Regions from separate parts of the Streptomyces sp. NPDC036815 genome, predicted to be linked through region 2. Evidence: riboswitches for the same ligand, from Rfam matches in the RefSeq annotation. Region 2 holds a riboswitch; each other region holds the start of a gene.
The links. A riboswitch is a leader RNA that binds a small molecule or an ion and turns the genes downstream of it on or off. The one in region 2 is predicted to bind S-adenosylmethionine.
Positions count from the first base shown of each region.

Region 1 (10,084 bases), on a different contig from region 2:
GGCGGTCAGGGCTCCTCCGACGGTCCGAGCCTGGTCGGCGTGGGCGCCGCCGCTGTCGACTTCCAGGTCGGCACCGGGCGTATGCCGCTCCAGCAGCAGGGTGCCCAGGCGCCCAAGAAGAAGGTCATCTACAACCAGGCCCAGATCGACCAGCTGGCGGCGTACATCTCGTCGCTGGGTGCCGGTCCCTCGGTCCCGACCGAGAAGCAGTACAGCCCGGACGGAGCGGACATCGCCAAGGGTGGCGAGCTGTTCCGCACCAACTGCGCCCAGTGCCACAACTTCACCGGTGAAGGTGGCGCGCTGACGCACGGCAAGTTCGCGCCGTCGCTCGAAGGTGTCTCCCCGAAGCACATCTACGAGGCCATGCAGACCGGCCCGCAGAACATGCCGTCCTTCCCCGACACCACGATGCCGGAGAAGAACAAGAAGGACATCATCGCGTACCTCGACGCGGTCAACGGTGAGAAGACCGAGAGCCCTGGCGGTCTCAAGCTGGGCGGTCTGGGTCCGGTCAGTGAAGGCCTCTTCGGCTGGATCTTCGGTCTCGGTTCGCTGATCGCGGTCGCCGTGTGGGTCGCCGCTCGGACCGCAAAGGCCAAGAAGTCATGAGTAGCCAAGAGATTCCAGAAGAGAACCTGCCCAGCAAGCAGGAGACCGAGCACGGCTCGGTGGCGGTGACGGAAGAGAACCCGTTCGCCGACCCGGGGCTGCCGCCCCACGAGCACCGCGTCCAGGACATCGACGAGCGGGCCGCCAAGCGTTCCGAGCGTGCCGTGGCGTTCATGTTCATGCTGTCGATGCTCGCGACGGTGGGCTTCATCGCCTCGTACGTGGCGATCCCGGCGGACAAGACCATCTACGTCTTCCCGATCGGTCACATCAGCGGCCTCAACTTCGCCCTGGGTCTCACCCTCGGCGTGGCGCTGTTCTGCATCGGCGCGGGCGCGGTCCACTGGGCCCGCACCCTGATGTCCGACGTCGAGATGACCGACGAGCGGCACGAGATCGCGGCCGAGCCCGAGGTCCGCGCCAAGGTCATGGCGGACTTCAAGCAGGGTGCCGAGGAGTCGGGTTTCGGTCGGCGCAAGCTGATCCGCAACACGATGTTCGGCGCGCTGGCCCTGGTCCCGCTCTCCGGCGTCGTCCTGCTGCGCGACCTGGGTCCGCTGCCCGAGGACAAGCTCCGCCACACCAAGTGGGGCAAGGGCAAGATGCTCGTGAACATGAACACGCACGAGCCGCTGCGTCCGGCGGACGTGCAGGTCGGTTCGCTGACCTTCGCGATGCCGGAGGGGATGTCGGAGCACGACCACGACTTCCAGACGCAGATCGCCAAGGCCGCCCTGATGATCGTCCGCATCCAGCCGGAGAACATCAAGGACAAGCGCGAGCTGGAGTGGTCGCACGAAGGCATCGTGGCCTACTCCAAGATCTGCACCCACGTGGGCTGCCCGATCTCTCTGTACGAGCAGCAGACGCACCACGTCCTCTGCCCGTGCCACCAGTCCACCTTCGATCTCTCCGACGGTGCCCGAGTGATCTTCGGCCCGGCCGGTCACGCCCTGCCGCAGCTGCGCATCGGCGTGAACGAAAAGGGCTACCTCGAGGCGCTCGGCGACTTCGATGAGCCCGTCGGCCCTGCCTTCTGGGAGCGCGGATGAGCACCACCACCACTTCCTCGAACGACAAGCGGCAGAAGGCACCCGCCGGTGAGCGGGTCGCGGACTGGGCCGACGGCCGGCTGGGGATCTACTCCCTGGCCAAGGCCAACATGCGCAAGATCTTTCCGGACCACTGGTCCTTCATGCTCGGTGAGATCTGCCTCTACAGCTTCATCATCATCATCCTCACGGGTGTGTACCTGACGCTGTTCTTCCACCCGTCGATGAACGAGGTGGAGTACTCCGGCAGCTACATCCCGATGCAGGGACAGCTGATGTCGGAGGCGTTCAACTCGACCATGCACATCTCCTTCGATGTGCGCGGTGGTCTGCTGATCCGGCAGATCCACCACTGGGCGGCGCTGATCTTCCTCGCCGGCATGTTCGTGCACATGATGCGCGTGTTCTTCACGGGTGCGTTCCGCAAGCCGCGTGAGGTCAACTGGCTGTTCGGCTTCCTGCTGTTCGTCCTCGGCATGTTCACCGGTTTCACCGGTTACTCGCTCCCGGACGACCTGCTCTCCGGTACCGGTGTCCGCTTCATGCAGGGCGCCATCCTGGGAGTGCCGATCGTAGGCACGTACCTGTCGATGTTCCTGTTCGGCGGGGAGTTCCCCGGCGGCGACTTCGTGGCCCGGTTCTACTCGGTGCACATCCTGCTGCTGCCGGGCATCATGCTCGGCCTCGTGGTGGCGCACCTGATCCTGGTCTTCTACCACAAGCACACGCAGTTCGCGGGTGCCGGCAAGTCCAACAAGAACGTCGTCGGCATGCCGCTCCTGCCGGTCTACATGGCCAAGGCCGGAGGCTTCTTCTTCCTGGTCTTCGGTGTCATCGCGGTCATCGCGGCGATCGCCTCGATCAACCCGATCTGGGCCATCGGCCCGTACCGCCCGGACCAGGTGTCCACCGGCGCCCAGCCCGACTGGTACATGGGCTTCGCCGAGGGTCTGATCCGCGTGATGCCGGGCTGGGAGATCAACCTCTGGGGCCACACGCTCGTCCTGGGCGTGTTCATCCCGCTGGTCGTGGTCTTCCCGCTGGTCCTCGTGGCCATCGCGGTCTACCCGTTCATCGAGTCCTGGGTCACCGGCGACAAGCGCGAGCACCACATCCTGGACCGCCCGCGCAACGCCCCGACCCGTACGGCCTTCGGTGTCGCGTGGATCACCGCGTACATGGTCATGCTCGTCGGTGGCGGCAACGACCTGTGGGCGACCCACTTCCACCTGTCGCTGAACGCGATCACCTGGTTCGTCCGGATCGCCTTCTTCGCCGGGCCGGTCATCGCCTTCATCGTCACCAAGCGGATCTGCCTGGGTCTGCAGCGGCGCGACAAGGACAAGGTGCTGCACGGCCGCGAGTCGGGCATCATCAAGCGCCTGCCGCACGGTGAGTTCATCGAGGTGCACGAGCCGCTCAGCCAGGACCAGCTGCACACCCTCACGGCGCACGAGCAGTACCAGCCGGTCGAGATCGGCCCCTCGGTCGACGAGAACGGTGTCGAGCGCAAGCTGTCGGGCTCGCAGAAGCTCCGGGCGAAGCTCTCCAAGGGCTACTACGGGGAGCACAACCAGATCCCCAAGCCCACCGCCGACGAGTACAAGGAGATCACGAGCGGCCACGGCCACCACTGATCAACCGCGAGTCGCCACGGCACGAGCCCCGTCCATTGCATGGACGGGGCTCTTTGCCGTCCCTGCGGCTGGATAGGGTGGTCTCACCCCGAATGACCGGGGTGAGACCACACGGACAGACGAAGACCAGGAGCGGCTATGAACGCTGTGACCCCCGCAGGAGGCGACACCGCGGCGGCCCGTTCCTGGCCCGACGTGCTGAACGGCCTGCTCGACGGGCGGGACCAGAGCGCCGACGACACGGCGTGGGCCATGGACCGCATCATGCGGGGCGAGGCCACCGACGCGCAGATCGCGGGCTTCGTGATCGCGCTGCGGGCCAAGGGCGAGACGGTCGAGGAGATCTCCGGCCTGGTCCGCGCCATGTACGCGCACGCCAACGTCATCGAGGTGCCCGGCCCGACCGTCGACATCGTGGGCACCGGCGGCGACGGGGCCAAGACCGTCAACATCTCCACCATGTCCGCGATCGTCGTCGCGGGAGCGGGCGCGAAGGTCGTCAAGCACGGCAACCGCGCCGCCTCCAGCGCGTCCGGCGCCTCCGACGTCCTCGAGAAGCTCGGCGTCAACCTCGACCTCTCGCCCCGGCGGGTGGTCGAGGTCGCCGAGGAGGCCGGCATCACGTTCTGCTTCGCCGTGAAGTTCCACCCGGCGCTGCGGCACGCGGGCGCCGCGCGCAGCCAGCTGGGGATCAGGACCGTCTTCAACCTCCTCGGTCCGCTCACCAACCCGGCGAAGGTGCGGGCCCAGGCGGTCGGCGTCGCCGACCCCCGGATGGCGCCCATCGTCGCCGGGGTGTTCGCCGAGCGCGGGCACTCCTCGCTCGTCTTCCGCGGCGACGACGGGCTCGACGAACTGACGACCACCTCGACCTCCCGGGTCTGGGTGGTGCGGGACGGCGCCGTGCGCGAGGAGGCCTTCGACCCCCGCGAGGTGGGGATCGGCCTGGTGCCGGTCGAGGCGCTGCGGGGCGCCGACGCCTCGTACAACGCGGAGGTGGCGCTGCGGCTGCTCGACGGCGAGAGCGGGCCGGTGCGGGACGCGGTGCTGCTCAACTCCGCGGCGGCGCTGGTCGCCCTCTCGCCGACCGGTGAGCCGCTCGTGGAGCAGATCCGGGCCGGGATGGCGAAGGCGGCGCAGGCGATCGACTCGGGCGCCGCGAAGCGGGCCCTGGAGCGCTGGGTGGCGGCCAGCAACCGCTGAGACGCCCCCCGTGTGACGTACGGCGCAGTCCGGATTCTGGACTGCGCGTTGCGCGTCGAAGATCGTGTGGCAGGATGCTGCACAGGTCATGAGTGACAGCGACTACGGCCCCGGCCCGCTGTCCGGCAACCCTCCGTCCGTGGCGGGGTGCCCCGGGTGAAGACCAGGTCGTACGCAGCAAGGCGTATGGCAAGCGCGGACCCCTGGACATCGGTGAATGTCCGCCCCTGGGGTCCTGGTCCTCAAGGGAGCAGTCTCGTGAGCAAGCGAATGTGCTAGGGCCTCCGGCCCCTTTCCGCGCACCCTTTTCTCTTCATCACTGCGCCGCCGTACCCCTCTGCCGTACGCGCTCTTCGCAGTGAACTCACTTGCCTCTTACGGGAGTTCGCCATGTCTGTTTCCGCCGTTGCCGCCGACTCGTCCGTCTGCGCCCCGCTGGCCGTCCTCGGCAGGGACGTCACCGTTCCGCTGGTCACCGGCGGCGAGGTGACCTACGCCGCGCTCGACTACGCGGCGAGCGCGCCCGCCCTGCAGCGGGTGTGGGACGACGTGGCCGCGTACGCCCCGTACTACGGCAGCGTGCACCGCGGGGCCGGCTACCTCTCGCAGCTGTCCACCGACCTCTTCGAGAACTCCCGCACGACCGTCGCCGAGTTCCTCGGCTGCCGCGAGGGCGACCAGGTCGTCTTCACCCGGTCCACCACCGACTCGCTGAACCTGCTCGCCGCCGCCCTGCCCGCCGGTTGCGAGGTCTTCGTCTTCGAGACCGAGCACCACGCCTCGCTGCTGCCGTGGCGGGACGCCCGCGTCACCTACCTCGACGCGCCGCGCACCCCCGACGAGGCCGTGCACACCCTGGAGCGCGCCCTCGCCGACCGCGACCCTTCCCCAAGCTCTCAGCTTCGTTCGAGCAGGGGAGGCCCCAATGGGCCCGCCCTGGTGTGCGTGACCGGCGCCTCCAACGTCACCGGCGAGCTCTGGCCCGTGCGTGAACTGGCCGCCGCCGCGCACGCCCACGGTGCCCGGATCGTGCTCGACGCCGCCCAGCTCGCGCCCCACCACCCCGTCTCCATCGACGAGTTGGACGTCGACTGGGTCGCGTTCTCCGGCCACAAGCTGTACGCGCCCTTCGGCTCGGGCGTCCTCGCGGGCCGCTCCGACTGGCTGCGCGCCGCCGAGCCCTACCTCGCGGGCGGCGGCGCCTCGCGGAAGGTGGCGCGACGCCCCAAGGAGGCAGGCGGCGGCGTGGACGTGGAGTGGCACGACACCGCGGCCCGCCACGAGGCCGGTTCGCCCAACGTCATCGGCGTCTACTCCATCGCCTCCGCCTGCAAGGCGCTCACCGACGCGGGCTTCGACGAGCTCGTCGCCCGTGAGCAGCACCTGATCGCGAAGGTGCGCGAGGGCCTCGCCGAGGTACCGGCCGTGCGGGTGCTCTCGCTGTTCGGGGACGACGCGCCGCGCGTGGGCGTCATCTCCTTCGTCGTCGACGGCTGGAACAGCTCGCACTTCGCCGCCGCGCTCTCCGCCGAGTACGGGATCGGCGTACGGGACGGCCTGTTCTGCGCCCACCCGCTGGTGCGCACCCTGCTCGGCGGCGAGTCCGACGAGCCCGGCGAGTGCGGTGCCCCCGAGGCCGCGCCCGGCGAGAAGTCGCTGAACGCCATTCGGGTGAGCTTCGGCGCGGGCACCCCCGACGAGCACGTCGAGCGCTTCGTGCGCGCGGTCAAGGAGCTGGTGGCGGACGGCGCCCGGTGGAACTACCGCACCGAGGACGGGCGTTGCGTGCCGGACACCGGCGCGGCCGCCTGACCGGACGGGCGCGGGCGGGCGCGGACGGCGCCTAGGAGTCGAGGCCGATCGCGAAGGCCGCTTCCAGGTCGTGCTGCGAGTACGTACGGAACGCCACGTGGGTGTCGGTCCCCTCGACGCCGGGGATCTTGCTGATCCGGCCGGGGATGACGTCCGCCAGGTCGTCGTGGCGCGGCACCCGCACCATCGCGATCAGGTCGTACGTACCGGTCACGGAGAAGACCTCACTGACGGAGTCCAGCGCGGCGATCGACTCGGCGATCTCCGGAATCCGGTCCACGCTGGTCTTGATGAGCACGATCGCGGTGATCACGGCTGGCTGTCTCCCTCGGTGGCCGGTGCACTGCCTTTCACATGCACTCTAGTCCTCCGGGCCACCCACCCCCACGCGACGAGGAACCCGAGCGAGAAGCCCACGAGATGCGCCAGATAGGCGACTCCCGTGCCGTTGCCGCCCTGCCCCGCGGCCAGCCACTGCAGCGTCACCCAGAACGGCAGCACCACCCACGCCGGAAAGCGCAGCGGCAGGAAGAAGAGGAACGGGAAGAGGCTGGTGACCCGCGCGCGTGGGAAGAGATAGAGGCAGGCACCGAGGACGGCGGAGATCGCCCCCGACGCTCCCACGAGCGTCTGGTCGGAGCCCGCGTGCGCGGCCGCGTAGGCGAGCAGGGCGAGATATCCGCAGCAGAGGTAGAAGAAGGCGTACCGGAGGTGGCCCATGCGTTCCTCGACCATGACCCCGAACACGTACAAGAAGAGCATGTTCCCCAGCAGATGAAGCCAGCTGCCGTGCACGAACAGGGCGGTGAACGGGCCGAGGGCGGCGCTCGGGGCACCGCTGAACAGTTCGACGGGTACCACTCCCCACCGCTCGAAGTAGACCTGTTGCGCACCGATCAACTCGTCGCCGCGGCCGTAGGAGGGGTTGAACCCGGAGACCGGGGAGATCAGGAAGACCGCGCAGCAGACGGCGATCAGCCCGTACGTCACCGGGGCGGTGCCCCCTCCGAGCAGCCGGCCTGCCTTCGTACCCCATGTGCGGATCATGGACAGAGCATGACGTAACGGGTGCTACCTCCGCAGACCGCCATGCCGCTCGGCGGACCGCCGCATGGCGCCCCTTACAGGCCTTAGGGTTACGGGCAATGCGCACACGGAAACCTGCGCACGCCCCACGGTCGCCGAAGATGTCGCCGCTGCCAGTCTCCGAAGAAAGCGAACAGCCACGATGACGGTTCCCCTGCCGACCGCCACCACCCGGTGGCGCTGCACGCTGTGCGGCAATCTCACGCGTTTCGATGTGACCCGCAGCTCGAAGGTCGTCGAGTATGTGCATCTCGACCTGGCCGGAGAGTCGAACGTCGAGGAACGTGAGGTGGTCAGTGAGACCATCGAGTCCGTGCGTTGCCGCTGGTGCAACGCCGTGGATCAGGTGGAACTCGTGGACAGGCCGGGCGCCGACTCCTGACGGAGCGGGGCCCGCACAGCTAGTGGGGTGACGGATGGTGGAGAGCTCGGGCGGGGAGCCGGACGACGGCGCCGCTGAGGTGCTCGACCGTCCGCTGCCCGACGGGGTGCGGCGACGGGTCGTCCACATCGTCTCGGACGGCTTCGGCGGCCTCACCCTGGCCGAATTGCCCCCTCAGCTGCGGCAGTACGCGCGCTTCACGCCCACCCGGCGCGCGAAGTTCGCGGGCAACGCCATGGCGGCCGCGCTGGAGAACGACACCCTCTTCCGCCAGCGCATCGGCGAACGCCTCAGGGAGGCCCAGCCCGAGCTCGCCGCCGCCCTGGACGCGGGCTCGCCGCCACCGGCCGCCGATCCGCTGGATGTGGCGGCCGCCGCCTACGTGCTGCGCCCGGCGGGCTGGGTGAAGCTGGTCACCGCCGCGGGCGAGGAGGCCCAGCGGGCCGACGCCGAGCGCGTGGACGACGAGACCAGGGCGGAGCTGGAGCGGCTGCGCGAGGAGCTCGCCGCCGCCCGCGGGCAGACCAAGGCGGAGACCGAGCGGCTGCGCGCCGAGCTCGACACGGTGCGCAGGGAAGCCGAATCGATGCAGCGCAAACTGCGCGGGGCGCTCAGCGACGTCAAGCGCGGCGAGGCCGCGCTGCGCAAGGCCGCCGCCGAGGCGGAGGCCGTGCGCGCCGAGGGGCAGGCGCAGGTGTCGGCCGCCGAGAGCGAGACGCGGCGGCTCAAGGCGCGGCTCGGCGAGACGGAGGCGGCGCTCGAGGCGAGCCGCAGGGCGGCGCGCGAGGGGCGCAGCGTCGAGGACATGCGCCTGCGGCTGCTGCTCGACACGGTGCTCGACGCGGCCCAGGGGCTGCGGCGCGAACTGGCCCTGCCCCCCGTCTCCGTACGGCCCGCGGAGACCGTGGACGCCGTCGAGCCGGGGCGGATGTCGCCCAAGGACATCGCCGCCCGCGCGCTCTCCGAGAGCGACCCGGCGATCCTGGACCAGCTGCTCGCGCTGCCGCAGGCGCACCTGGTCGTCGACGGCTACAACGTCACCAAGACCGGCTATCCGACGATGCCGCTGGAGAAGCAGCGGTTGCGGCTGCTCGGCTCGCTCTCGCAGCTCGCCCTGCAGTCGGGCGCCGAGGTGACCTGCGTCTTCGACGGCGCGGAGCTGGCCGCGCCCGTGCTGCTCGCGCCGCCGCGCGGGGTGCGGGTGCTGTTCTCCAAGCCCGGTGTCACGGCGGACGAGTTGATCCGTCAGCTGGTGCGCGCGGAGCCGCCGGGGCGGCCCGTGGTCGTGGTCTCGACCGACCGCGAGGTGGCCGACGGGATCGCCAAGGCGGGGGCGCGGCCGGTGGCTTCGGCGGTGCTCCTGAAGAGGCTTTCGCGGGGCTGACGGGGCGGGGCTTTCGCGGGGCTAAAGGGTGTGGTGCAACTCCTGGGTGCTATGCCTGAATTGAGCGCCGCCGGGAGCGACGTAGTGTCAGAAGATCATCACTGGCTGTGCGTTATCGGTAAAGAATGCGCTTCGCGACCGGTTTTTTGCCGGTGTGATTTGAACTGATCACAAGAAGGTCACTAAGGTCTCGCTTCGAACCCCCGCTCGGTTGATCACCCATCCGGGGTGGCGGCGGTGGTACCCGCCCGCCATGTCCCGGTAGGCGGCCGGAGGAAGAAGGAGCCGCCCGAGTGGCGTCCCACCGTCGACCCAAGCAGCCGAGCCGCACCCGCGTGACCGTGCTCACCGCGACCGCCGCCGCTGCCGTGGCCCTCACCTCGCAGGGTGCCGCCCAGGCCGCCCCGAAGCCGAGCAAGGACGAGGTCAAGTCCAAGGTCGACAAGCTCTACGAGGACGCGGAGCGGGCCACCGACAAGTACAACGGGGCCAAGGAGAAGCAGGAGAAGCTCGAGAAGCAGATCGGCGAACTCCAGGACAAGGTCGCCGACGGCCAGGAGGAGCTCAACGAGCTGCGCGACGGCCTCGGTTCGATGGCCAGCGCCCAGTACCGCTCCGGCGGCATCGACCCCTCCCTGCAGCTCTTCCTCTCCTCCGACCCGGACAACTACCTGGACAAGGCGTCCACCCTGGACCAGCTGAGCAGCCAGCAGGTCGAGGCGCTCAAGAAGATCCAGAAGAAGCAGCGTGACCTCGCGCAGCAGCGCAAGGAGGCCGCGGGCAAGCTCGACGACCTCGCGGACACCCGCGAGGAGCTCGGCAAGAAGAAGCGGGAAGTCCAGGGCAAGCTCGGCGAGGCCCAGAAGATCCTCAACACGCTGACGGCCAAGGAGAAGGCGGCCATGGCCGCCAAGGA
Region 1 covers NZ_JBVJPW010000001.1:915,629-925,712, forward strand. The annotation lists gene qcrC (cytochrome bc1 complex diheme cytochrome c subunit) at 1-612, shown strand, start outside; gene qcrA (cytochrome bc1 complex Rieske iron-sulfur subunit) at 609-1,664, shown strand; gene qcrB (cytochrome bc1 complex cytochrome b subunit) at 1,661-3,301, shown strand; gene trpD (anthranilate phosphoribosyltransferase) at 3,440-4,504, shown strand; SAM riboswitch class IV at 4,589-4,706, shown strand; gene ACZ69I_RS04075 (aminotransferase class V-fold PLP-dependent enzyme) at 4,895-6,316, shown strand; gene ACZ69I_RS04080 (Lrp/AsnC family transcriptional regulator) at 6,348-6,629, opposite strand; gene ACZ69I_RS04085 (rhomboid family intramembrane serine protease) at 6,626-7,363, opposite strand; gene ACZ69I_RS04090 (hypothetical protein) at 7,545-7,784, shown strand; gene ACZ69I_RS04095 (NYN domain-containing protein) at 7,819-9,168, shown strand; gene ACZ69I_RS04100 (C40 family peptidase) at 9,462-10,084, shown strand, end outside.
Region 1: it holds a riboswitch for S-adenosylmethionine, as region 2 does, so the genes downstream of both, ACZ69I_RS04075 (aminotransferase class V-fold PLP-dependent enzyme) here and thrC (threonine synthase) in region 2, are expected to answer to the same signal.

Region 2 (10,084 bases):
GAGGTCCTTCACGTTCGAGATCTTCGAGTTGACGATCAGGATGTACGGGTCGTCGAGCGACGCCTCCATACGCTCCATGTCGGTGGCGAAGTACGCCGAGATGTAGCCCTTGTCGAAGCGCATGCCCTCGGTGAGCTCGAGCTCAAGACCGAAGGTCTGCGACTCCTCGACGGTGATGACGCCTTCCTTGCCGACCTTGTCCATCGCCTCGGCGATGAGCTCGCCGATCTGGGTGTCGGCGGCGGAGATGGAGGCCGTCGAAGCGATCTGCTCCTTGGTCTCCACGTCCTTGGCCTGCTCGAGGAGGGCACCGGAGACGGCCTCGACGGCCTTCTCGATGCCGCGCTTGAGGGCCATCGGGTTGGCACCGGCGGCCACGTTGCGCAGGCCCTCGCGGACCAGCGCCTGGGCCAGGACGGTCGCGGTCGTCGTGCCGTCACCGGCGACGTCGTCCGTCTTCTTCGCGACCTCCTTGACCAGCTCGGCGCCGATCTTCTCGTACGGGTCCTCGAGCTCGATCTCCTTGGCGATGGAGACACCGTCGTTGGTGATCGTGGGGGCGCCCCACTTCTTCTCGAGGACGACGTTGCGACCCTTGGGGCCCAGGGTCACCTTGACGGCGTCGGCGAGCTGGTTCATGCCGCGCTCGAGGCCGCGCCGTGCCTCCTCGTCGAACGCGATGATCTTGGCCATGTGAAGTGGTCCTCCCGGACGGGGTGGAAAAGCAAGCAAACGGACCGTGCTGGTGCCCGCGACGGACGGCCTGCAGCCCTTGTGGTTCCTTGCCCCACCCGGTCTGCGGGCCTCACCGACCCGATCCAAGTTCTGTCACTCTCACTCGGAGAGTGCTAAGCCCAATGATTAGCACTCGACCCCTGCGAGTGCAAGCGCCTCTCGAGGATCCCGCACAGCTCGCGGGCGCGCGCCGCGCGTACCCCGCGCACACGAGGGGCCCGTACCCCTGACGGGATACGAGCCCCTCGCGATGCTTGCTTCGGTGGTCGGTCGCGCCGAGCTAGACGGCGAGCTTGACCATGTCCGCCTGCGGACCCTTCTGGCCCTGCGAGATCTCGAATTCGACTCGCTGACCTTCTTCAAGGGTGCGGTACCCGTCCATCTGGATCGCGCTGTAGTGGACGAAAACATCCGCACCACCGTCGACCGCGATGAAGCCGTACCCCTTCTCCGCGTTGAACCACTTGACGGTGCCCTGAGCCATGCCTAACTCCCCTATTACTGGCCCTTGCACAGGACCGCACTTCGCGGACCCGGGTCAGACCTCACCGCCCACTGCTGGGGGTGTGCGCCGGAACGCGTCGACCGCCGCTGAATGTATCTGTCCAACTGCCGTCTGCAACAGGTCAATCGGACGAGAATTCTGGGCACGCCCGATCGGTAATATGCGGAGAATTCGCCACGATTCAGGGCAAGACGGGCCAGGCAAAAGCCACATAAGGTTCAAATGGGCAGCGCGCTTTGGCTACTTCTTGTCGACTCCGGGCCGACTTCGTATATGCGCTCGGCATTAACGGCGAAGCACTCTTCCCAACTGTACCGCGCTCAACCATGCAGAATTGCCCCCTCCGTTTCGCGAACGGAGAGGGCAATTCGGGTTAAGCAGGGTTCTTGCGGAAAAGGATCAGCCGCCGGCGACGGCCGGAATGATCGAGACACCCGCGCCGTCCGGGGTCGCCGTCTCCAGGCCCTGCTCGAAGCGGACGTCGTCGTCGTTGACGTACACGTTCACGAAGCGGCGCAGCTTGCCCTGGTCGTCCAGGACGCGGGCGGCGATGCCCGTGTGGTTCTTCTCCAGATCGGCGATGACCTCACCGAGGTTCGCCCCCTCGGCGACGACCTCGGCCTTGCCGCCGGTGTAGGTGCGGAGAATGGTGGGGATGCGGACGTTGACACTCATGGGTTCACCTCGGGGGTACGGGCCCCGGCAGGGGCGCGGGGAACTGCGCGACCAGCCACGGCCGGTCCGCAGCGGAACAAGAAGCTCAGCCGGCCAGACCCGCGGAGCGGAACGCGTCGAGGCTCGGCTTGATCGTCGCCGTCGCCTGAGACCTCTCGGCAACCGCGTCAAGCGTCTTGAGCCCGTCCCCGGTGTTCAACACCACCGTGGTGAGCGAGGGATCGATGAGCCCCGCCTCGACCAGCTTCCGCGTGACGCCCACCGTCACACCGCCGGCGGTCTCCGCGAAGATCCCCTCACTCCGAGCGAGCAGCTCGATCGCGTCGACGACCTGCTCGTCGTTCACGTCCTCCACCGCACCGCCCGTGCGACGCGCGATGTCCAGGACGTACGGCCCGTCGGCCGGGTTGCCGATGGCCAGCGACTTGGCGATCGTGTTCGGCTTCTGGGGGCGTACGACGTCGTGCCCGGCCTTGAAGGCCGCAGACACCGGGGAGCACCCCTCCGCCTGGGCGCCGAAGATCTTGTACGGCTTGTCCTCGACGAGGCCCAGCGCGATGAGCTCCTTCAGCCCCTTGTCGATCTTCGTGAGCTGCGATCCGGAGGCGATCGGGATGACCAGCTGGTCGGGGAGGACCCACCCCAACTGCTCGCAGATCTCGTACGCGAGGGTCTTGGAGCCCTCGCCGTAGTACGGCCGCAGGTTGACGTTGACGAAGCCCCAGCCCTCGCCCAGCGGGTCGCCGATGAGCTCGGAGCAGAAGCGGTTCACGTCGTCGTAGTTGCCCTCGATGCCGACGAGCTCGCCGCCGTACACCGCGGCCATGACGACCTTGCCCTGCTCCAGGTCGTGCGGGATGAACACGCAGGAGCGGAAGCCGGCGCGGGCCGCGGCGGCGCCGACGGCGCCCGCGAGGTTGCCGGTGGAGGAGCAGGAGAGGGTGGTGAAGCCGAAGGCGCGCGCGGCTTCGAGCGCCTGCGCGACGACCCGGTCCTTGAAGGAGTGCGTGGGGTTGCCGGAGTCGTCCTTGACGAACAACTTGCCCTGTTGGACGCCGATTTCCCTGGCGAGGTTGTCGGCCTTGACGAGCTGGGTCCAGCCGGGGTTCAGGTTCGGCTTGTCGGCGACGTCGGCGGGGACGGGCAGGAGCGGGGCGTAACGCCAGATGTTGGCGGGGCCGGCCTCGATCTGCTTGCGCAGGGATTCCGGGTCGCCGAGCGGCAGGTCGTACGCGACTTCGAGGGGGCCGAAACACTCGACGCACGCGAAGATCGGACCGAGCGGGAACTTCGTGCCGCACTCTCGGCAGGAGAGACCCGATGCGGGGCCGAGGTCTACGGAAGAGGTGGTGCTTTCGGTGGCGACAGTCTGCACAGCCATGGAGGCGAGGCCCTTTCTCCTCATCTTCCTCGCGACGCATCTCGCCGCGAGACGGAATTGGCACCTTCCCGGGCCCGGAGCCTCGCGGCGCTGATCGCGCACACGGTGACACTCGCGTCTCGCGACGCGCGGCTGGGTGGTTGCCGGGGCTTCAACGGGCCGTATCCCTCTGCCCCTCTGGATGAGCGGTATTCGATTGTGTGACGCCCGGGGACCCCCGACATGCGTGGGTCACCGGCGTTGTTCAAGACTGTAACCGAAGCCCCGGACCCTTGAGATAGTCGTCCGAACCGCGAGATGGATCACATATGGGAGGACCGCGACCGTGCTGGAAGAGGCCGAGCACTGGCTGAGCAGGCGTTCCTGGTCCGTCGCCGACCGCCCGCTGGACCTTCTGGCCGCCGCCAAACGCGCGTCCGGCACCTCGGTGAGCGTCGTACTGCCCGCGCTCGACGAGGAGGGGACGGTCGGCGACATCGTCGCCGAGATACGCCGCGCGCTGATGGAGGAGGTCCCGCTGGTCGACGAGCTGGTGGTGATCGACTCCGGCTCCACGGACCGTACGGCCGAGGTCGCGGCGGCGGCGGGCGCCAAGGTCGTCCACCGGGACGAGATCCTGCCGCGCCTGGCGCCGGTGCCCGGCAAGGGCGAGGTGCTGTGGCGGTCGCTGCTGGTGACGGGCGGGGACATCGTCGCGTTCGTCGACGCGGACCTGCGGGAGTTCTCCGCGGACTTCGTCTCGGGCATCGTGGGCCCGCTGCTCACCGACCCGGACGTGGCCTTCGTGAAGGCGATGTACGACCGGCCGCTCGGTGCGGCGGCGGGCCAGGGCGGCCGGGTGACGGAGCTGATGGCGCGCCCGCTCCTGAACATGCACTGGCCGCGCCTCGCGGGGTTCGTCCAGCCGCTGGGCGGCGAGTACGCGGCGCGCAGGTCGCTCCTCGAACGGCTGCCGTTCCCCGTCGGGTACGGCGTGGAGCTCGGACTGCTCGTCGACGCGCTGCACACCGTGGGCCTGGACGCGCTCGCGCAGGTCGACGTGGGGGTGCGCAGGCACCGGCACCAGGACGGGCAGGCCCTCGGGCGGATGGCGGCGGCGATCTACCGGACGGCGCAGCTGCGGCTCGCGCGCGGCCATCTCCTGCGGCCCGAACTGACGCAGTTCGAGCGGGGCGGGCAGGGGTTCGTGCCGCGGACGTACGCGGTCGACACGGAGGAGCGGCCGCCGATGACGGATATCGCCGAGTATGCGCGCCGTCGCGTGGCGTAACCTCCGCCGATGATGTGCTTTGCCTACATTGCCCCACTATGTGGATCGGAACGGTGTGGCGCAGAACTGTGCGGGTCGGCGGGGCCGGGCAGGCCAGGAGATTCCTACGGCGGGCCGGTGCGGTGAGCCTCGTCCCCGCCACGCTCGCGGCGGGCGCGCCCGCCGGACGGCTCGCCACGACCGGCGACTCCCGGGCCCTGCTGTACGGCGGGATCGCGGTCGCGCTGTGCGTCGTGGGCGTGCTGCTGCTGGCCGCGGGGCGCGGGCGCGGGGACTGAGCGGCCGGGGACCGAACAGGGGTCGTACGTTTGCCCGTACCCGGGACGGGCTACGTTCTGCCACATGGTCTCCGAGTCCGCATCGTCAGCAGCGCAGGTACTGGTCGCCTCCAACCGCGGCCCCGTCTCGTACACCGTGGGAGAGGACGGGGAGCTGACCGCCAGGCGCGGCGGCGGCGGCCTGGTCTCCGGGCTCAGCGCCATCGGTGACGAGGCGGACGCCCTGTGGGTGTGCGCGGCGCTCGGCGACGGGGACCGCGAGGCGGTGCGGCGCGGCGTCGGCGAGGACGGCGTCCGGATGCTGGACATCGACGCGGACGTCCACGCGGACGCGTACAACGGCATCGCGAACTCGGTGCTGTGGTTCGTCCACCACATGCTCTACCAGACCCCCCTCGAACCGGCCTTCGGACCGGAGTTCCGCGCACAGTGGGCGGCGTACGAGACGTACAACCGCGCCTTCGCCGAGGCCCTGGCGGCGGAGGCGGCGCCGGGCGCCGCGGTCCTCGTGCAGGACTACCACCTGGCGCTGGTGCCCGGCATGCTCCGCGAGCTGCGCGAGGACGTGCGCATCGGCCACTTCTCGCACACCCCCTGGGCGCCCGCCGACTACTTCCGGATGCTGCCGGACGACGTCGCCGAGCAGCTGCTGCGCGGGATGCTCGGCGCCGACCGGCTCGGCTTCCTCACCGGGCGGTGGGCGGACGCGTTCACCGAGTGCTGCGTACGGGTCGTCGGCGGGACCACGGGCACCCGGATCGGGGTGCACGGGCTCGGCGCCGACGCGGACTTCCTGCGGGAGCGGTCACGGCGGGACGACGTCGAGGACCGGATGCGGTCGCTGCGGGAGCAGGCGGGCGAGCAGGACGGGGAGGCCCGCAAGCTGATCGTCCGGGTGGACCGCACCGAGCTCTCCAAGAACATCGTGCGGGGCATGCTGGCCTACCGCGAGCTCCTCGACACCCACCCCGAGTGGCACGAGCGCGTCGTGCACGTCGCGTTCGCCTACCCCTCGCGGCAGGACCTGGCGGTCTACCGCACCTACACGGACGAGGTCTCCCGGGTCGCCGCCGACATCAACTCCCGCTACGGCACGCCCGGCTGGACCCCCGTCGTGCTGCACGTCAAGGACGACTTCGCGCGCTCGCTCGCCGCTTACCGCATGGCGGACGTGGCGCTGGTCAACCCCATCCGCGACGGCATGAACCTCGTCGCCAAGGAGGTCCCGGTCGTCTCCGACGAGGGCTGCGCGCTGGTCCTCTCGCGGGAGGCGGGGGCGTACGAGGAACTCGCCGAGGACGCGCTCGGCGTGAACCCGTACGACGTGTCGGCCACCGCGCGGGCCCTGCACGCGGGCCTCGTGATGCCCGCGGAGGAGCGCGCCGAGCGCACCAAGCGCCTCGCGGCGGCGGCGACGGCGCTGCCCCCCGCGCAGTGGTTCCTGGACCAGCTGCACGCGCTCACCGGCTGAGCACGGCGGCCGGTGGCCCGGAGACCGGCGCCGTCCCAGGACAGGCTCTCAGGGCAGTTGGGCCGCGATCGCCGACAGCAGCCCCACGACCCCGAGCGGTCCGTCCACCACCAGGTCGGCCCGCCCGGCGAGGTCCGTGACCTCCGTGCTGCCGCTGCACACCAGGAGGCCCGCGACCCCGTCCGAGCGGAGCTTCTCCACCGCGCCGAAGGCGGGCAGGTCGCCGAGGTCGTCGCCCGCGTAGAGGACGGACTCGGCGCCCACCTCGCGCAGGTACTCCTCGAGGGCCACGCCCTTGTCCATGCCGGGCGGCCGCAGCTCGAGGACCATGCGGCCCGGTTCGACGATCAGTCCGTGCCGGGCCGCCAGCTCGGCGAGCGGCTCGCGCAGCGCGTCGAAGGCGGCCCGCGGGTCCTCCGCGCGGCGCGTGTGGACCGCGACGGCCCGGCCCTTCTCCTCTATCCAGGTGCCGCGCCAGGCGTCGATCGCGTCGAGGAACCCGGGCAGCTCGGCGCGGACGGCCGCGACGCCGGGGTGCGGCTCGGCCGCGTGCACCGTGCCGGTGACGGCGTCCCAGCGCTCGGCGCCGTAGTGCCCGAGGACCACGAGGTGCTCCAGGCCCGCCACGCCCGCGAAGCCGCCGTAGCGGACGGCGACGCCCGCGGGGCGGCCCGTGACCACGGCGACCGACCGCAGGCGCGGCGCCAGCGCGGCGAGCGCGGGCACGGCGTCGGGGTGGGCGCGGGCCTGCTCGGGGTCGGCCACGATCGGGGCGAGCGTGCCGTCGAAGTCCAGTGCCACGACGGCGCGTTCGGGCCGTGCGAGGAGTGCGGAGAGCCCGTCCCGCCCGGCGGGCGTCACGGGCTCGGGCAGGCCGGGGCGTCCGGGCCTCTCGGGCTGCGCGTACGTAGGGTCACCCATGGGCCCGACCTTAACCGCGTCAGCGCTCGTCGCGCCGCGACTCCCGCACCCGGCGCAGCCGATTGACCGTAATCGGGTCGTGGGCGAGCGCCCGGGCGTCGTCCAGGAGGGCGTTCAGAACCTGGTAGTAGCGCACCGGCACCATGCCGAGCTCCTCGCGGATGGCGCGTTCCTTCGCCCCGGGGCCCGGCCACGAGCGCCGCTCCAGGGCGAGGACGGCGCGGTCGCGCGCGGAGAGCGCACCCGGCCCCTGCCGGTTCTCGCCGGCTTCCTCACGGTCCATGCCCGACACGCTATGCCCTACTCGGCGTTCTCCTCGGCGACCGCACGGTTCTGGATGCCCTGCAGCACCGAGCCGGGGTTGCCGCCCGGCGTGACGGTCTTGCCGATGTCCTTCTTGATCTGCGCCGAGACCTCGGCCCAGGACGTCTTGCCGACGGGGTAGAGCTGCGACGTGGGGAGCTCGTCGAGGAACTTGCCGAGCGCCGTGTGGCCGCGGTCCTTGGCCATCGCCTGCGACGCGGACGTCGTCACCGGCAGGATGTCGTACTCGTTCGAGAAGTCGAGCACGTTCTTCTTGCTGTACACGTAGTCGAGGAACTTGCCGGCCTCCTTGCGGTGGCCGTTCTGCTTGAACGCCATCATCCAGTCGGCGACGCCCATGGTGGCCTGCGCCTTGCCGTTGACGCCGGGCGCCGGCACCATGCCGAACTTCACGCCCTTCTTCGCGGCCATCTTCATCAGCGTCGGGTGGCCGTTGAGCATGCCGACCTCGCCGCGCGAGAACGCCGCGAACGCCTCGGCGCGGTTCATCTCGCCGGGCGCCGTCGGGCCGGTCAGGCCCTCGCCGACGAGGTTGTCCCTGAGCCAGCCGAACGTCTTCGCGTTCTGCTTGGAGTCGATGTCGTACGAGCCGACGTTGTCGGTGTAACCGCCGCCGCCGCTGAGCATCCACATCAGCGTCTCGGCGGGGGCCTCCTCGGGGCCGAGCGGCAGCGCGTACGGGATCTTCACGCCGCGCGCCTTGAGCGCCTTGGCGTCCGCCTTCAGCTCGCTCCAGCTCTGCGGCGGGGTGAGGTGGGCGTCCTTGAAGAGCTTGGTGTTGTAGAAGAGCAGCCGGGTCGAGGAGGCGAACGGCATGCCGTACTGGATGCGGTTGACCTCGCCGGCCCGGGAGAGCGGGGCGAGGAAGTCCGCCTGGGTGGCGATCGAGAGGAGCTCGTCGGCCTCGTAGAGCTTGTCCTGCGCGGCGTAGTCCGCGTACGCGCCGATCTGCGCCAGGTCGGGGGCCTCGCCCTTCTTGACCATCTCCTTGACCTCGCGGTCCACGTCGTTCCAGGAGTGGACGGTCACGTCGACCTTGATGCCGGGGTTGTCCTTCTCGAACCCCTTGGCCAGCTTGTCCCAGTACTTCTTGGAACTGTTCGCCGCGGAGTCGCCGTAGTCCGCGGCCACCAGCTTGAGGGTGACGTCGCCCGAGTCGCCGGGACCACCGCAGCCGGCGAGAACGCCCGCCATGCCCAGTACGGCCACCGCCGCGGTCAGTCCTGTCACGCGCCGCTGCACAGCTGTCCCACCCTCATTTTTGCTTCCGCGTCCCGGGGCTTCGCGCCCCCATGCCCTTGAACTGCGAGTTTCCCCCGAGTCCGGACACAAGGTCTACACCACCCGCATATCACTTGTGCAACGGCCTCCACAGCCGCCCCGCCGGACGGCCCGCCATTGCCGCGCCCGCCCGGCGGCTGCTATGCACGTCACGTCCATGCACAGCACGCCGGAAACCCCGCACCGACGAGGAGCCTTGCCGCATGTCGCGTACCGCAGCAGAGATAGCCACCCAGCCCGCCTGCTGGCGACGGGCGGTGGAGGCGGCCGCCTCCTTCGCCGGGCTGCCGCAGCCCGGCGAGCGGGTCGCCGTCACGGGATGCGGGACGTCGTGGTTCATGGCCATCGCGTACGCGGCGCTGCGCGAGGCCGCCGGGCTCGGCGAGACGGACGCCTTCGCGTCCTCCGAGTTCCCCGCGGGGCGGCGCTACGACCGGGTCGTCGCGATCACCCGCTCCGGCACGACGACGGAGGTCCTCGACCTCCTCACGCGGCTCAAGGGCACCGTCCCGACCCTCGCGCTGACCGCCGACCCCAAGACCCCCGTCATGGACGCGGCGGACGCCGTCGCGGTCCTCGACTGGGCCGACGAGGAGTCGGTGGTCCAGACCCGCTTCGCGACCACGGCCCTCGCGTTCCTGCGGGCCGGGCTCGGCGCCGTCCCCGGCCTGAAGTCGATGGCCGACGCGGCCGTCGACGCGGAGCTCGCCGTCACCGAGCCGCTGCCCGCGGCGGTCGTCGGCGCCGAGCAGTGGACGTTCCTCGGCCGGGGCTGGACGTACGGGCTCGCGCTGGAGGCGGCGCTGAAGATGCGCGAGGCCGCGGGCGCCTGGACGGAGTCCTACCCGGCGATGGAGTACCGCCACGGCCCCATCGCCATCACCGGCCCCGGCCGGGTCGCCTGGATGTTCGGCACCCTGCCCGAGGGCCTCGCCGGTGACGTGGCCCGCGTCGGCGGCGAACTGGTCGCCCGCCAGGAGGCTGACCCGCTGGCCGACCTCATCCGCGCCCAGCGCCTCGCGGTGGCCCTGGCGGAGGCCCGCGGCTTCGACCCGGACCGCCCCCGCAACCTCACCCGCAGCGTCATCCTCACCTGACCCCGCGGCTCCGCCCCCGGAAAAGGACCCCCGTCCACCACGAAAAGACCCCCGTCCACCACGCCCACCCCGAAGTGGACTAGACCTCTCACGGGGTGACGCGCGAGACTGTCCCCCGTGAGACACGTCATCGCCCTCGATGTGGG
Region 2 covers NZ_JBVJPW010000002.1:385,603-395,686, forward strand. The annotation lists gene groL (chaperonin GroEL) at 1-693, opposite strand, end outside; gene ACZ69I_RS07960 (cold-shock protein) at 1,016-1,219, opposite strand; gene ACZ69I_RS07965 (MoaD/ThiS family protein) at 1,640-1,915, opposite strand; gene thrC (threonine synthase) at 2,001-3,296, opposite strand; SAM riboswitch class I at 3,314-3,484, opposite strand; gene ACZ69I_RS07975 (glucosyl-3-phosphoglycerate synthase) at 3,622-4,566, shown strand; gene ACZ69I_RS07980 (hypothetical protein) at 4,605-4,844, shown strand; gene ACZ69I_RS07985 (alpha,alpha-trehalose-phosphate synthase (UDP-forming)) at 4,909-6,315, shown strand; gene otsB (trehalose-phosphatase) at 6,364-7,236, opposite strand; gene ACZ69I_RS07995 (DUF3263 domain-containing protein) at 7,256-7,519, opposite strand; gene ACZ69I_RS08000 (ABC transporter substrate-binding protein) at 7,537-8,802, opposite strand; gene ACZ69I_RS08005 (SIS domain-containing protein) at 9,045-9,938, shown strand; gene ACZ69I_RS08010 (ROK family protein) at 10,056-10,084, shown strand, end outside.

Region 3 (10,084 bases), on a different contig from region 2:
GTGGCCTCCACCAGCCGGCAGCTCGGCCAGTCCCTCGGTGTGGCCGTCATCGGCGCCCTCATGGTCGGCGGGATGCACGGGGACGCGGCGTCCTTCACCGAGGTGGGCAGGACGGCGTGGTGGATCATCGCCGGCTGCGGCGCCGCCGTACTGGCCACGGGTACGCTCACTTCGGGCCGCTGGGCCCGGGGAACGGCCCAGCGCACGGCGAAGAGGCTCGCTGTGGAGGAGACGAGGGAGACAGTGAACGCCTGATGGACCGCCCGCACGAGCGCCCGCGCCACCGCCCGCACGAGCGCCCGATCGACCCCTCGACCGAGCGTCCGCGCGACCGCTCGCACGACGACGAGCCGCAGGACGGCGACGACGCGAACGCCAGGGCGGCGGCCCGGGTCTGGCAGGGGCTCAACACCCTCCTGATGGAGCGTCACAACCGCCGCAAGGCCGTCGCCGACGCCCTCGGCATGAGCTTCAGCCGCATCAGGGCGCTGCGGCGCCTCACCGGTGAGCCGATCACGCTGCGGGTGCTGACCGAGCGGCTGGGCACCGACCCGCCCTACGCCACCGTCATCGTCGACGACCTCGTACGCCGCGGCCTCGCCGAACGCGTCGCCAACCCGGCCGACCGCAGGTCCAAGCTGGTCCACCTCACGGAGGAGGGCGAGGCGGCGGCGGCCCGCGCGACGGCGGTCCTCACCACACCGCCCGACGACCTGCTCGCCCTGCCCGCCGAGGACATCGAGGCGCTCGACCGCGTCGTGGCGAAGCTGCTGAAGTAGCGCCGCCGCTGCCCTAGAGCTCCCGCAGGCCTTCTTCGGGGGTGGCAGGCGCGAGCGTCGCGCGGTGGAGGCGGCCCGCGACGACGCAGGGAACGGTCACCGGGTGCGCGGGCGAGTCCGAGTCCACGAGCCAGGCGTGCACGCCGGAGAGCACCGCCGCCGGATCGGCGCGCAGCACCCGGCCGTCCGGCTCCCGGTGCGGCTCGACGCGTACGGACAGGAGCGCGCCGCCGGTCCGGCGCAGCACGCAGTGCGAGGCGCTCAGGACGACGGCGGCCGTCCGCGCGCCACCGTGCTCGGCGAGCGCGTGGCGCGTCCACCCGTCGACGGTCCAGGTCTCGCCCCGCGCGGGCGGCGCGGTGGAGTGCCGGGCCCGACGGAACACGAGCCCGGCGCTCTGCAGTTGGGTGTCCGACGCCCTGTTCGCCTCGGCTGCCAGGTGGTGCGCGGGGGCGGCGGAGCGGGCGGGCCGCCGCTCGACGTGCACGTGCGGCCCTCGCCGAACCACCTGGACGGCGAAGGCCGCCGGGGTGCGGGTGGACGGTGCGGGGTCCGGCAGGAGGTTCGGTCCGGGGGGATCGGTGGGCGGGGTCAGGCCGAGGATCCGGTAGACCTCCTCGCGCAACCGGAGTACGGACCGGCCGCGTTCGGCGAACGCCCGCGCGGCGCAGGCGGCCGCGACGCCGGGGGTGTGGGCGGCGACGGCGCGCTCGATGCCGTCCGTGTCAGGCTGCTCCATTCCTCCCAACTCCGGTATGCGGGCGAGGAGGTCGGCCATCGGCGTGCCGGGGATGAGCTCGCCGCCGCCGTCGCCCGCGGCGATCATCGGGGTGTCGCGGGCCGCGGCCGCGTACAGCGCCGCCGAGCCGTGGTCGGTGACGATCACGTCGGCGGCGATGAGCAGCGCGGCCCACTCCTCGTACGGGCCGGCCAGGACCAGACCCGCGTCGAGGGCGGGCGCGAGATCCTGCGCGAGGTCGAAGCGCCCCGTCCCGCTGTGCTCGTTGGGGTGCAGGACGAGTCCGAGCTGGTACGTGTCGTGGGGGAGCTCGGCCGCCAGGCGGGCGGGGAGCCGGGGGTGGCGGCGGATCAGGGAGTGCGGGCCCCAGGTGGAGGTGAGGACGACCAGGGTCCGGCCGTGGGTGCGCAGGGCGTCGCGGTAGCGCTCGCGCAGGGGGAGGGAGGCGAGGACGCGGTCGAGCGTGGGGTCGCCGGTCACGGTCGCGCGCGCGGCCGCCGGTGGGCACTCGGCGGTGAGGCGGGCGAGCTGGGAGGGGTGGGCCAGGGCGTGGAGCCGGGCCAGGGGGTGGCCGTCCGGCATCAGGAGTGCGGGGTCCATGCCGGATGCGGAGTCGCCGGGACCGTCGGGTGCGGCGAGGGCCTTGTTGTACCCGGCGCCGTGCGGCAGGAGGACGCGGGGCCCGCGCAACTCGGCGAGGCCGCCCTTGGGGCTGGCGGCCAGGATCAGGTCGTGGGGGCGGGCGAGGGCCTCGGCCCAGGGGACGGTGCGGCCGCCCGCCCGCTCGACGGCGGCGAGGGCGTCGGCGGCGAAGTCGGAGCCGGGGACGAGGGTGAAGCGGCGGCGGATGCGGTCGTCGCCCGCGAAGACGGGGAGGACGTCCAGGAGCCGGTGCAGGGCGGTCGCCGACCGGGCGGCGAAGAGGACGCGCTTCTCGGTGCCTGAGGGGGCGTCGAGGTGCGGCCCGAGCCGACGTGACGAGGCCCGCTGCCCGCTGCCCGCTGCCCGCTGCCCGCTGCCCGCTGCCCGCTGCCCGCTGCCCGCTGCCCGCTGCCCGCTGCCCGCTTCGGGAGTGTTCATCCTAGTTCGTCGGGGTGCGGCGCGTGACCCGTTTCCGCTTTTCGGGGCGGGTATGTGGGGGTCGGCGGGCGGCATGCCGGAGATCGTACCGGCCCCGTACCGGCCCGCAGCATAGACCTGCGGCGGAGGCGCCCTGCGACCGGAGGCGGATCCGGAACGGATCGGGCGCGTATTAGCGTGGACGGAACAGATCGATCGACAGGATCCGAGGTGCCCGGCCCATGCCAAGCCGCAGCGAGAGCCGTACCCAGCTCATCGAGTCACTCATGGAGCGGTTCCCGCACGTGCCGCGGGAAGCCGTCATCAAGGAGGATCTGCTGCGCGGCGGCATCGCCTTCGACGAGTCGGCGCTCAGCGACAACGAGGGCGGTGACGTCAAGCCGAAGTCGTACTTCATCTTCTCCTTCGACCACGGCACGCTCCCCGAGCTCGGCGCCGCCGCGCTGCGCCGCCCCCCGGAGGAGATCGTCCTCACCGGCGGCCCCTACGGGCTGCGCCGCACCGTCGTGTCGGTCCGCGTGAACCCGGCGTCGCCCTACCGCGTGGCCGCCGACGACAACGGCGTCCTCGGCCTCTACCTGGACGGCGTCCGCATCTCCGACGTGGGCCTGCCGCCGATGCCGGACTACTACCGGCACACCTTGGAGAACGGGAAGTCCGTGATGGAGGTGGCGCCCACCATCCAGTGGGGCTACCTGATCTACCTGACGGTCTTCCGGGTCTGCCAGTACTTCGGCGCCAAGGAGGAGTGCCAGTACTGCGACATCAACCACAACTGGCGCCAGCACAAGGCCGCGGGCCGCCCCTACACCGGCGTGAAGCCCGTGGAGGAAGTCCTTGAGGCGCTCGCGATCATCGACAAGTACGACACCGCGAAGTCCTCCACCGCCTACACCCTCACCGGCGGCGCCATCACCTCGCAGATCGGCGGCAAGGACGAGGCGGACTTCTACGGCCAGTACGCGAAGGCCATCGAGGAGCGCTTCCCCGGCCGCTGGATCGGCAAGGTCGTCGCCCAGGCGCTGCCCAAGGCGGACGTGCAGCGCTTCCACGACTACGGCGTGCGGATCTACCACCCGAACTACGAGGTGTGGGACCCGTACCTGTTCGAGCGCTACTGCCCCGGCAAGGAGCGCTACGTGGGCCGTGACGAGTGGCACCGCCGCATCCTGGACTCCGCCGACGTCTTCGGGCCGCGCAACGTCATCCCGAACTTCGTGGCGGGCGTCGAGATGGCCGAGCCGTTCGGCTTCAAGACCGTCGACGAGGCCATCGACTCCACCGTCGAGGGGCTGCAGTACTTCATGTCGCGCGGCATCACGCCCCGCTTCACCACCTGGTGCCCGGAGCCGACGACCCCGCTCGGCAAGGCGAACCCGCAGGGCGCGCCGCTGGAGTACCACGTGCGTCTCCTCGAGGCGTACCGCGCGACGATGGAGGCCAACGGCCTGACGTCGCCGCCCGGTTACGGCCCGGCGGGCCCCGGCAACGCGGTCTTCTCGGTGAGTTCGTTCATGGACAGCCTCCCCGCGGAGAAGGCCGCTCCGGAGGACGCCATCGCCCCCGCCACGGCCCAGTAGCCGCGTCCGGAGGCCTGCCCGGGAGCCGGGAGGAATCCCCGGGCAGGCCTCCGCGAGACCGTGTTACGGTCGGGACGGGTCACGAGTTCCAGCGTCAAGCCCCGGCTCGCTGGACGGCACCCCGCTCCGTCGCGGGTGCCCCGGGTGACGACCCGCCCCGTGCGACGTGCGCGGGGAACGGCGGATCACCGGGGTCGACGACACCGGGGTCCACGACTCCGGAGGCGCTCCATGACGCACTCGCACCCCACCCCGACCCCTCCCGCGCGGCACCGGATTCCGGCGCCCCACGGCACGGCCGTCCCCGGTCGGGAGGTCGACGTCCTGCTCTCCTCGTACGACGTACGCGACGACGGCCTGATCCCGCTCCACGTGCTCGGCCCGACCCTCGGCGCCCCGGCCCGCGCTGCGCACCGCCGACCCGGAGTGGCTGCGGGCCCAGCTGCGCGCCCACCCCGGCGTCGTCCAGTGGGAGCCGGGCCGCAATCTTTTGCGGCTGCGGCGCGGTACGGGCCGCGCCACCCTGATCCACCTCGCCCCGCCCTCCCGGCCGGTGAAGATCACCGCTTCGTAGGATGACGGCGTGATCCGGACGCGGGCGATCCCCGCGTCCGGGCGGCGCGACAGTCAGCCACCCAGAGCCGGAGGTCCCCCGTGCAGCACCACCCCGTCACCGTCGTCACCGGCGGCAGCCGCGGTATCGGCGCCGCTGTCTGCGCCCGTCTCGCCGAGGACGGCCACGACGTGGCCATCGGCTACCGCGCGAACGCGACAGCCGCCGAGGAGGTCGCTGCGACGGTCCGCGCGGCCGGCCGCCGCTGCGTCGCCGTACAGGTCGACACCGCCGACGAGGCCGACGTCGACCGTCTCTTCGACACCGCCGCGGCCGAGCTCGGCCCGGTCACCGGACTGGTCAACAACGCCGGTGTGGGCGGCCCCGTGGGCCCCCTCGCCGACGCCGACGCCGAGGGCATGCGCCGGGCCCTCGACGTGAACGTCCTCGGCTATCTGCTCTGCGCCCGGCGCGCGGTGCGGGACATGAAGGCCCGCGGCGGTGGTGCGATCGTGAACATCTCGTCCGCCGCGGCCACCCTCGGAGCTCCCGGCGAGTACGTCCACTACGCGGCAGCCAAAGGCGCCGTCGACACGATGACGGTCGGCCTGTCCAAGGAGGTCGCGGGGGACGGCATCCGCGTCAACGCCGTTGCCCCCGGCGTCATCTGGACCGAGTTCCACGCCGACCCCGAACGCCCCGCGAAGCTCGCGGCGGGCATCCCCCTGGGTCGCTCCGGCCGGCCCTCGGAGGTGGCGGCGGCCGTCGCGTGGCTGCTCTCGGACGACGCCTCGTACGCGAGCGGCACGGTGCTGCGGGTGGCGGGCGGCCGCTGACCTCGCCCGACGGGGGCGGGCCGAACTCTCGTACGCTGCGGGCATGATCACTGGTTCCGCCGCCCTCGCGCAGGGCGTCCTCATCCGGCCCCTCACGCTCGACGACGCGGCGGGACTCGCCAGGGCCCGCCGCCGCAACCGTGCTCATCTCAGCCCCTGGGAGCCGGTGCGACCTGCCTCCTTCGACACCACGGCGGGGCAGGCGGAGCGGATCGGGAGCCAGTTGGAGGAGTGCCGGGCGGGCCGGGCCGCGCACTGGGTCCTGGAGAGCGGCGGGGAGATCGTCGGCCATACCGAGCTGACGAACGTCGTGCTGGGCCCGGCGCGCAGGGGCAGCCTCGGCTACTGGATCGACGCGGAGCACGTGGGCCGCGGCCTCGCCTCCGCCGCCGTGCGGCACGTCTGCGCGGCGGCGGACGGCGAGTTCGGCCTGCACCGGGTGGAGGCGTGCACCCTCCTCGACAACACGGCGTCGCAGCGCGTGCTGGCGAAGTGCGGTTTCGTGGAGTACGGGATGGCGCCGGGCTACCTGCACATCAACGGCGCCTGGCGCGACCACCGCCTCTTCCACAACATCCTCAACGACCGGCCGGCGTAGGGAGGTTAGGGACCGGGTCGACCGGGCCCGGTTCCTCAGACGATGTTCTCCGCGACCTCCGCCTGCTCCCGGTCGGAGCCGTACGCCTGCGGCGTGCTGTACGAGCGGCGTGCCATGAACCACCACACGGTGGCCAGGAGCAGGACCACGACGAGGGCGACCGAGGCGTAGTTCATCGAGTCGACCGTCACCGGCGAGGCCTGCGGCAGGCAGAAGAGGACCGTCACGAACGCCACCCAGATCACCGCGATCCAGCCGACCGGCTTGCTCCAGCGGCCCAGGTTCCAGGGCCCGGGCCGGAAGCGGTCGCCCGCGCGCAGGCGCAGGAAGATCGGGATGGCGTACGCGGGGGTGATGCCGATGACGTTGATGGCGGTCACCGCCGTGTACGCGGTCGCCGAGTACAGGGAGGGCAGCGCGATGACCGCGGCCAGGCCCACCGACAGCCACACCGCGGGCACCGGCACCTGGGTGCGGGAGCTGACCTTGCGCCAGATCGCCGAGCCGGGGAGGGCGTTGTCGCGGCTGAACGCGAACACCATGCGGCTGGCCGCGGCGGTCTCGGCGTTGCCGCAGAACAGCTGCGCCACGATGACGATGAGCAGCAGCGCCGTCGCGCCGGACTCGCCGATCGCGTCGATCATGATCTGCGCGGGCGGCACCCCGGTGGAGCTCTCCTGGGCGCCCACGTAGTCCTGGATGGCGAAGCTCAGCCCGGCGAGCAGGACGAAGCCGGCGATCCACGACGCCCAGATGGCGCGCACGATGCCGCGTGCCGCCGACACCGACGCGTTGGAGGTCTCCTCCGACAGGTGCGCTGACGCGTCGTATCCGCAGAACGTGTACTGGGCGAGGAGCAGGCCGATCGCCGTCACGTAGAGCGGGTTGTCCCAGCCCGTGTCGTTCACGAACGTGCCGAAGACGGACGACGCCGACTGGTGGTGGTCCGGCACGATCACGAGGACGCCGACGATCACGGCGACCCCGGCCACGTGCCACCACACGCTGATCGAGTTGAGCAGGCTGACCAGCCGCACGTTGAAGAGGTTCAGGACGGCGTGCAGGAGCAGGATGCACAGGAAGATCAGGAAGGTCTTCTCGGTGGTCGGCGTGAAGCCGAACTTCAGGTTCAGGAAGGCGCCGGTGAAGAGCGCGGCGCCGTAGTCGATGCCCGCTATCGCGCCGAGCAGCCCCAGCAGGTTCAGCCAGCCCGTGTACCAGCCCCAGCGGCGCCCGCCGAGCCGGTCGGCCATGTAGTAGAGGGCTCCCGACGTCGGATACGCGCTGGTGACCTCGGCCAGTGCCATGCCCACGCAGAGCACGAAGAGGCCGACGCCCGCCCAGCCCCAGAGCATCACGGCGGGGCCGCCCGCGCCCATGCCGAAGCCGTACAGCGTCATGCAGCCGGACAGGATGGAGATGACGGAGAAGCTGATGGCGAAGTTGCCGAAGCCGCCCATGCGACGGGCCAGTACGGGCTGGTAGCCGAGCTCTCTGAGGCGCTCCTCCTCGTCCTGGCGTGGTGGCGCTGGCGCTGGGGCGGTGCTCGACGTCCAGGTGGTACGGGACACGGTGGGACCTCCGGGGGGCGGCGGGGAAAGGGGGGGCGAACGGGTACGGGGAGGGCGTGGGCCTCAGCCCGGGCCGCGGGAGGCGCTGAAGCAGCGGTTGCGGGCCTGGACGAAGACCTCGGCGGCGGCGTCCGCGTCGCCGGGGGAGTGGGTGCGGTAGGTCCACGGGACCGTGGTGAAGAACGGGTCCAGGGCCTGGAACACCCGGGACGCGTCGTGGAACTGGTGCGCGCCCCACAGCGCGTGCGCGAGGTGGTTGAGGTCGAGCAGCGAGGTCGCGGCGGGCGTCGTGTGGTCGAACCACAGCTGCAGGGCGAGCAGCGCGGCGCGCGTGGCGTCCTCGGAGATCCAGTGCAGGTCGAGGGCCTGTTCCTGGCCGGACTCCCTGCGGTACCGCTCGACCCGCACGTACAGCGGCAGCAGGTGCAGCGCGGAGCCGGCGGGCGCCGACGCGGCGGCCCACTGCACGAAGTTGTACGCCTCGGTGAGCGGGCCCCGAGCGCGCCGCGCGTACACGAACTGCAGCATCCGGTGGTACGCCTCGCGGTTGCCCGGATCCCGCTTGTCGGCCTCGGCGAGCAACTGCCAGGGGCCCGGGAAGAGCATCGGCTCGGGAGGCGCCAGGCGGTGCTCGTCCCACCGCTGGCCCACGTCGAGCTGGGCCAGCGAGAGCAGGCAGATCCACGGCACGGGGTCCTCGGGCGACAGGGCGGACGCGTCGCCGCACGCGGAGACGGCCTCGCGCCACAGGTCGTTGGTCCGCCGGTGCCCCGAGCGGTGCGCACGCAGGGCGCGCTCCACCAGGACCCGGGTGTGCAGGACGGCGGCCGAGGCGCTGCGCGGCTCCTCGGCGCGCCAGGCGCGCACCACGTCGGAGCCGGCGACGGCGGCTCCCAGGATCTGCGTGCGCTGCGTCCACAGTCCCCAGTCGGGTGTCTCGGTCAGCAGGTTGCGCGTGGAGACCCAGCGACCGGTCCTGAGGTCCTGGAGCACCCCGCGCAGCGCTTCGTCGTGGCCTGCCGGGTGGTACACCGGGCGGCCTAACGCCATGGGCATGAGTCCTCAGTTGGGGGAAGAGGGCGGAGGGGGGTTGGTTGACCGACCGGTTTGTTAAGGGAGTTGACGGTGTGACACGGCGGACAGTGTAGGTCTGGTCCTTCCGGTTCCAAGCCCATTCGTAAGACTTTTGTGACCTTGATGTGTCAACGCGGCGCGCCGAATGGTCTTTTGCCGCGCACTCCCTGTCATTTCGGTCCCTCGACGCACTGCGGCCCGTCCCTCGCCTCCCTCGCGGCCCTTCCCTTGACGCCCTCCGGGCCGCTGTAGCACTCTTCCGCAGTGATCACCTATGGGCGGGCTCAGGGCGCGCGGACTTCCGCGCAGCGGCCCGTGCTCGCCGTGGACCAGGGCACGTCCGGTACGAAGGCCCTCGTCGTCTGCCCGGAACGCGGCGTGATCGGCTCGGGCGCGGCGCCGGTACGCCCCCGCTTCCTTCCCGGCGGCCTGGTGGAGGCCGACCCCGCCGAACTGCTCGCCTCCGTCGTCGAAGCGGGCCGCGCCGCCCTCGCCGACGCGGGCGAACCCGTGGCCGCCGTCGGCCTCGCCAACCAGGGCGAGACGGTCCTCGCCTGGGACCCGGACACCGGCGAGCCCCTCACCGACGCCCTGGTCTGGCAGGACCGCCGGGCGGAGTCGGTCTGCGCCGAACTGGCCGGCCACGCCGACGAGTTGCGTCAGCTCACCGGCCTGCCGCTCGACCCGTACTTCGCCGCCCCCAAGATGGCGTGGATACGCCGCCACCGCACCCGGCAGGGCGTGGTCACGACCAGCGACGCCTGGCTCGTCCACCGGCTCACCGGCGCGTACGTCACCGACGCCGCGACCGCCGGCCGCACCCAGCTGCTCGACCTCGACGCCGTCCAGTGGTCGCCGCGCGCCCTGGAGCTCTACGGGCTCGACGAGGAGCGCCTGCCCCGCGTCGTCGACGCGGCGGGACCGGTCGGCACGACCACCGCCTTCGGCCCCGAACTCCCCGTCACCGGCCTCCTCGTCGACCAGCAGGCGGCGCTGCTCGCCCAGGACGTCACCGCGCCGGGCAGCGCCAAGTGCACGTACGGAACAGGGGCGTTCCTCCTCGCGCAGACCGGCGACCGCCCGCGGCGCGGCCCTTCGGGGCTCGTCAGCTGCGTCGCCTGGCGGCTCGCCGGGCGGAGCAGCTACTGCCTCGACGGGCAGGTCTACACGGTCGCGTCCGCCGTCCGCTGGCTCACCGACCTCGGCGTGATCGCGGGCGCCGAGGAGATCGACCCGGTGGGCTCGGCCGTGGCGGACGCGGGCGGTGTCACCTT
Region 3 covers NZ_JBVJPW010000006.1:341,593-351,676, reverse strand. The annotation lists gene ACZ69I_RS16275 (MFS transporter) at 1-255, shown strand, start outside; gene ACZ69I_RS16270 (MarR family winged helix-turn-helix transcriptional regulator) at 255-779, shown strand; gene ACZ69I_RS16265 (translation initiation factor 2) at 793-2,598, opposite strand; gene ACZ69I_RS16260 (radical SAM protein) at 2,820-4,178, shown strand; SAM riboswitch class IV at 4,256-4,365, shown strand; gene ACZ69I_RS16255 (SDR family NAD(P)-dependent oxidoreductase) at 4,833-5,567, shown strand; gene ACZ69I_RS16250 (GNAT family N-acetyltransferase) at 5,611-6,165, shown strand; gene ACZ69I_RS16245 (amino acid permease) at 6,201-7,736, opposite strand; gene ACZ69I_RS16240 (hypothetical protein) at 7,800-8,792, opposite strand; gene ACZ69I_RS16235 (FGGY family carbohydrate kinase) at 9,075-10,084, shown strand, end outside.
Region 3: it holds a riboswitch for S-adenosylmethionine, as region 2 does, so the genes downstream of both, ACZ69I_RS16255 (SDR family NAD(P)-dependent oxidoreductase) here and thrC (threonine synthase) in region 2, are expected to answer to the same signal.